Rhodoligotrophos defluvii: one gene and its partner. The protein of the gene in region 1 interacts with the protein of each later gene in a pairwise test. Links are inferred from orthologs where the notes say so. Each region holds a gene or a part of one and is shown in the gene's direction. Other genes may lie near its edges.

Region 1 (3,212 bases):
GTCATGAGCTCGCCCTTGGAAAAAATCGTCGGGCTGTTTAGCCCATGATGCGTTAAGAGGAAATCTTTTCGGCCTGTGCGCGGCCCGGGCTGGGGACACCGTGCCGCAACCAGCAAGGCTTGTATTGCAATGCCGCGACCGGCCGTTATATTCCGCCGCAAGTCGCGGACGGGCCCACTGCAGGCAGCCCCGGCCCCAGGCCATTGACAAGGAGCGCCACGAGGATGTTCATCACACCGGCCTTTGCGCAGAGCACCGGAGCGCCCGCAAGCGACTTCCTGGTGTCGATGCTGCCGCTCATCGCGATCTTCGTGATCTTCTATTTCCTGCTGATCCGGCCGCAGCAGCGTCGGGCGAAGCAGCACCAGGAGATGATCGCCAATATCCGCCGCGGCGACACGGTCGTGACCTCCGGCGGATTGGTCGGCAAAGTGTCGAAGGTGATCGACGAGCGGGAAATCCAGGTCGAGCTCGCGGAGAACGTGCGCGTCCGGGTGGTGAAGAGCATGGTGGCCGAGGTCCGCGCCAAGGGCGAGCCGGTGAAGGACGAGGCCACCGCGAGCTGATTGTCGCTTTGGACGCGCTGCCGCGGCGACATCGCAGGTTGAAAGACGCATAGCATGTATTTCGCCAGATGGAAGGTCGTTGCCACCCTTGCCGTGGTGCTGATGGGCATCCTGCTGGCGCTTCCGAACGTCCTGCCCGAGCGGATCCGCGCCGAGCTGCCGTCCTGGCTGCCGGCCAAGACGGTCCATCTCGGCCTCGACCTTCAGGGTGGCTCGCAGGTGCTGCTGGAGGTCGACCGCAATGACCTCGTCAACCACCTCACCGGCCAGATGGTCGGCGACATCAGGCAGGTCCTGCGCGATGAACGGATCGGGTATACGGGCCTCGGCCGGTCCGGCACCCAGGTGACCGTCCGCATCCGCAATCCGCAGGACGTGGACCGGGCCCTCGAGCGAATCCGCCAGCTTGCCCAGCCCATCCAGACCGGCCTGTTCATGGACGGCCAGAGTGTCGCCTCGGCGGAGGTGACGCGCGATGGTGACCGGATCATCCTCAGCTTCACCGAAGCGGGCCTGGAGGCGCGCATATCGCGCGCGGTGCAGCAGTCCATCGAAATCGTGCGCCGGCGGGTGGACGCGCTCGGGACGACGGAGCCGTCCATCACCCGCCAGGGTTTGGACCGGATCGAGGTGCAGGTGCCTGGACTGCAGGATCCGGCACGGCTCAAGGATCTGTTGGCGACCACCGCCCAGCTGCAGTTCCGGCTATTGTGCGACGAGCAGCCGGAAACGGCCCAGCCGGCCAGCGCTCCGCCCGGCTGCGATCTGCTCTATTCGCGCGACGAGCCGCGGATTCCCTATTTCGTCCAGACGTCGAGCCGCGCGACCGTGGAGGGCGAAGATCTCACCGACGCCCAGCCGGGTTTTGATCAGCGCAATGGCGAGCCGATCGTCTCCTTCCGCTTCAACCAGCGCGGCGCCCAGCGGTTCGGCGAGCTGACCCAGCGCAATGTGGGCAAGCCCTTTGCCATCGTGCTCGACAATGAGGTGATCAGCGCGCCGGTCATCAATGAGCCGATCCTCGGCGGCACTGGGCAGATCAGCGGCCGGTTCACCGTGGAGGATGCCAATGACCTCGCCATCGTGCTGCGCTCAGGCGCATTGCCGGCCAAGCTGCAAATCGTCCAGGAGAGCAGCGTGGGGCCGAGCCTCGGGGCCGACTCGATCCGCGCCGGCACGATCGCGTCGGTGGTTGCCGTGCTGGCGGTGTTTGCCTTCATGGTCGTGGGCTACGGCCTGTTCGGCGTGTTCGCCAACATCGCGCTGATCGTGAACCTCATCCTGCTCTTTGCGGCTCTGTCGGTGCTGCAGGCGACGCTGACGCTGCCGGGCATTGCGGGCATCGTGCTGACCATCGGCATGGCGGTGGACGCCAACGTGCTGATCTACGAGCGCATCCGGGAGGAGCAGCGCAACGGCCGCTCGGTGATCGCTTCACTGCAGGCCGGTTTCGATCGAGCACTGGCCACCATCATCGATTCCAATGTCACCGGCCTCATTGCCGCTATCGTGCTGTTCGGCATGGGGTCAGGCCCGGTGCGCGGCTTCGCTGTCACCATGACGCTCGGCATCGCGATCTCCATGTTCACCGCGTTCACGCTGACACGGATGATGGTGGCTTGGTGGTTCCACAGCGCACGCCCGCGGACGATTCCGCTTTAGGTTTTCAGCGAGGCACCCGTTCATGCGGCCGATCCGCTTCATCCGCGACGACACCGATTACCGCTTCATGCGATTTGCCCGCTTTGGCTACGCGCTGTCCGGCCTGTGCATGATCGCGTCGGTCCTCCTGTTCCTGACCGTGGGCCTCAACTACGGCATCGACTTCGAAGGCGGCACGGTCATCGAGATCCAAACGCCACAGCCGGCTGATCTTGCGCAGCTGCGCAGCACTGTGGGCGGGCTTGGCCTTGGAGAAGTGGAAGTGCAAGGCCTCGGCCAGCCCGACCAGGTGATGATCCGCGTCGGCAAGCAGGAGGGCGAGCAGGCCCAGCAGGATACGCTGGCCAAGGTCCGTAACGCGCTGGGACCGGACGTCACCTATCTCCGCACCGAGGTGGTTGGGCCGAAAGTGTCGGGGGAACTCGCGCAGATGGGCACGATCGCGGTGCTGATCTCGATGATCGGCATTCTGATCTACATCTGGTTCCGCTTCGAATGGCAGTTCGCCTTGGGGGCAATCCTGTCGCTCGTGCACGACGTGGTGCTGACCATCGGCCTGTTCTGCCTGCTCGGCATTCAGTTCAACCTGACGATCATCGCCGCCGTGCTGACGATCGTCGGCTATTCGCTGAACGACACGGTGGTGGTGTTCGACCGCATCCGGGAATATCTCCGGAAATACAAGTCAATGAAGCTGATCGATCTCATCGACCTATCGTTGAACAGTACCCTTTCCCGCACCATCTTGACGTCGGTAACCGCGTTCCTGGCGATGCTGTCGCTCTATGTCTTCGGCGGAGAGGTGCTGCGTGGCTTCACCTTCGCCATGCTGTGGGGCGTCATCATCGGAACGTATTCCTCGATCTTCGTGGCCGCGCCCATCCTGCTTCTGGTTGGCGTCAAGCGCGACTGGAGCGCCGTTGCGGAAAAGGGCTCGGTGAATGTGAGGACCGGCGCAACCGCCGCCGCGGCCGGCAAACGCGG
Region 2 (3,416 bases), on another replicon or contig:
CCGCCCTGAACATTCCGCCGGAGCATCCGGCGCGGCAGGAGCACGATACGTTCTATCTGAGGGAAAAGCCGGACGGGACGCGCAAGGTGCTGCGCACCCACACGTCGCCGGTGCAGATCCGCACCATGCTGGCGCAAGAGCCGCCCATCCGCATCATCGCGCCCGGGCGCACCTTCCGCTCGGACAGCGACCAGACGCACACGCCGATGTTCCACCAGATCGAGGGGCTGGTGATCGACGAGACCACCCATCTCGGCCACCTGAAATGGGTGCTGGAGGAGTTCTGCAAGGCCTTCTTCGAGGTGGACAAGGTGAAGATGCGGTTCCGCGCCTCCCATTTCCCGTTCACCGAGCCGTCCATGGAGGTGGACATCGGCTACCGGCGGGAGGGCGGGCAGATCCGCATCGGCGAAGGGGACAGCTGGCTGGAGATCCTCGGCTCCGGCATGGTGCACCCCAATGTGCTCATAGCGTCCGGTGTCGATCCCGCGCGCTATCAGGGCTTCGCCTTCGGCATGGGGCTCGACCGCATCGCCATGCTCAAATACGGCATCCCGGATTTGCGCGCCTTCTTCGAGGCCGATCTGCGCTGGCTGCGCCACTATGGCTTCAGCGCGCTGGACCTGCCCACCCTGGCGGGAGGACTGTCATGAAATTCACCCTTGGCTGGCTCAAGGAGCATCTGGAGACCGACGCGCCGCTGGAAGCCATTCTCGACGGGCTCGTCGGCTGCGGCTTCGAGGTGGAGAGCGTGACCGATCTGCGCGAAGCGCTGGCGCCGTTCAGGGTGGCCTATGTGCGCGAGGCAGTGCAGCATCCCAATGCGGAGCGGCTCAGGGTGTGCACGGTCGAAACCGATGCGGGCGTGCTGCAGGTGGTGTGCGGCGCGCCCAACGCGCGCACCGGCCTGCGCGGCATCTTTGCGCCCGTGGGCACGCATATCCCGGGTACCGGGCTCGACCTGACCAAGGCAAGCATCCGGGGCGTCGAATCGAACGGCATGCTCTGCTCGGAACGGGAGCTCCTGATCTCCGACGAGCACGAGGGCATTATCGACCTTGCGGAGGACTTCCCGGTGGGCACACCGGCGGCGACGGCGCTCGGGCTGGACGACCCGGTAGTCGATATTTCGGTGACGCCCAACCGGCCAGATGCCTTGGGCGTGTACGGAATCGCCCGCGACCTTGCCGCCAAAGGGCTGGGCAAGCTCAAGCCGCTCGCCGTGCCGGAGATACCGGGCCGCTTCGCCTCGCCCATTTCGGTGCGCACCGAGGACCCGGAGGGCTGTCCGCTGTTCGTGGGCCGCACCATTCGCGGGGTGAAGAACGGCCCCTCGCCGGCCTGGCTGCAGCGGCGCCTGCGTGCCATCGGGCTGCGGCCCATCTCGGCGCTGGTCGACATCACCAACTACATCACCTACGGCTATGGCCGGCCGCTGCACGTGTTCGACGCCGACAAGGTGAAGGGCAACATCGTCGCGCGCTCGGCACGGGCGGGCGAGGAGATCCTGGCGCTGGACGGCAGGACCTACCGGCTCGAGCCGGGCATGGTGGTCATTGCCGACGATGCGGGCCCGGAGGGGATCGGCGGCATCATGGGCGGGGAGCATTCCGGCTGCACGGATGAGACCACCACGGTGTTCCTCGAGTCCGCCTATTTCGATGCGGTGCGCACGGCGCAAACCGGACGCAAGCTAGGCATCCAGAGCGATGCCCGCTACCGGTTCGAGCGCGGGGCCGACCCATGCTTCGTGCAAGCGGGTGCCGAGCTCGGCACGGCCATGATCCTGGAGCTGTGTGGGGGCGAGGCATCCGAGCTGGTCGTTGCCGGCAAGGTGCCCGACCACGAGCGCAGCTACACCCTGCGCAAGGACCGGGTGCGCACCCTGGGCGGGGCCGACGTGACCGTTCCTGAGCAGAGGCGCATTCTGGAAGCCCTGGGCTTCGGGGTGACGGAGACGGATGAGGGCCTGGTCTGCCGTGTGCCCTCATGGCGGCCGGATGTGCATGGCGAAGCCGACCTGGTGGAGGAGGTCTGCCGTATCGTCGGCCTCGACAACATCCCGCCTGCGCCCATGGACCGGCCGCACCCGGTGGCGCGCCTGGTGCTGACGCCCTTGCAGCGCCGCGCCGCGATCGCCGAGCGGGTGCTGGCGGCGCGCGGCCTCAACGAGGCGGTGACCTGGTCGTTCGTGTCCAAGCGGCAGGCGGAGCTGTTCGGCGGCGGCACCCCGGAGCTCGAGCTTGCCAACCCGATCTCGTCGGAACTGTCGGATATGCGCCCGTCGATCCTGCCCACGCTGATCGCCGCGGTGGGGCGGAACATGGCGCGCGGCTTCGGCGATGTGGGCCTGTTCGAGGTGGGACCGGCCTATGCGGGCGATGCGCCGGCGGACGAAACCCTGCGGGCGACCGGCGTGCGCCGCGGACGCAAGAGCGGGCGCCATTGGTCCGGCCAGCCGGCGGCGGTGGATCTGTTCGACGCCAAGGCGGACGCGCTGGCGCTGCTCGAAGCGGCGGGCGCGCCGATGGACTCGCTGCAAGTGGTGCAAGGTGGACCGGCCTGGTTCCACCCGGGGCGTTGCGGCACGCTGCAGCTCGGCCCCAAGAACCAGCTCGGCTGGTTCGGCGAACTGCACCCGCGCGTGCTGGAGGCCATGGACGTGAAGGGGCCACTGGTCGGCTTCGAGGTCGTGCTGAATGCCATTCCCGACCGGCGGGCCAAGGGCACGGCTCGGCCGGCGCTGGTCCAGTCGGACCTGATGCCGCTGACCCGCGACTTCGCCTTCGTGCTCGACCGGGACGTGCCGGCGGACAAGCTGGTGCGGGCGGTGAAGGGTGCGGACAAGCAGTTCATCGCCGCGGTGTCGGTGTTCGATCTGTTCGAAGGCGAGGCGGCGGAGCGGGCGCTCGGGCCGGGCAAGAAATCGATCGGCATCGAGGTCATGCTGCAGCCGCAGACCAAGACCCTCACCGACGAGGAGATCGAGGCCATATCGGCCCGCATCGTGGCCCAGGCAACGAAGGCGACCGGCGCCAGCCTGCGTAGCTGAGGTCAGAGCCGCCTGATGCTGCGGACCTCAGTGCCCTGCTGACGGATGCGCTCGACCGCTTCGCGCAACGGCTCCAGCACCACCTGCATGTAATGGCCGGTGGCGTGCAGCAGCGTTTCGGCGTCGGCCATGATGCCCACATGCCCGGGCCAGAACACCAGGTCGCCCCGCCGCAGCTTTGCGAGGTCGCGGGGATCAAGCGGGCGACCTAGGCTGGCTTCCTGCATGTCGCTGTCGCGCGGGCATGGCGCACCCTGCGCCTGCAGCGCGACCTGCACCAGGCCGGAACAGTCTATGCCCGTCCATTGCCGTCCGCCCCACACGTATGGCGCGCCCAAGAACCGTTCTGCAACCGAAACAAAGT

The links.
Region 2: the proteins of secD (region 1) and pheT interact in binary tests that used the Escherichia coli proteins (3 or more experiments, as listed by UniProt). The link is inferred for Rhodoligotrophos defluvii from one-to-one orthologs.

What each region holds. Positions count from the first base shown.
Region 1 is NZ_SZZM01000005.1:204,282-207,493, forward strand. The notes cover bases 28-2,924. They hold secD (protein translocase subunit SecD), read left to right. Parts: upstream 28-620; coding sequence 621-2,228; downstream 2,229-2,924. Other genes in these bases: yajC (preprotein translocase subunit YajC), read left to right, coding at 225-566; secF (protein translocase subunit SecF), read left to right, coding at 2,251-2,924. In the rest of the region: E4P09_RS20065 (ATP-binding protein), read right to left, coding at 1-5; more of secF, read left to right, coding at 2,925-3,212. UniProt on the Escherichia coli protein: Part of the Sec protein translocase complex. Interacts with the SecYEG preprotein conducting channel. SecDF uses the proton motive force (PMF) to complete protein translocation after the ATP-dependent function of SecA.
Region 2 is NZ_SZZM01000001.1:1,858,413-1,861,828, reverse strand. The notes cover bases 250-3,350. They hold pheT (phenylalanine--tRNA ligase subunit beta), read left to right. Parts: upstream 250-649; coding sequence 650-3,052; downstream 3,053-3,350. Other genes in these bases: E4P09_RS08870 (C40 family peptidase), read right to left, coding at 3,055-3,350; pheS (phenylalanine--tRNA ligase subunit alpha), read left to right, coding at 250-653. Outside these bases: more of pheS, read left to right, coding at 1-249; more of E4P09_RS08870, read right to left, coding at 3,351-3,416.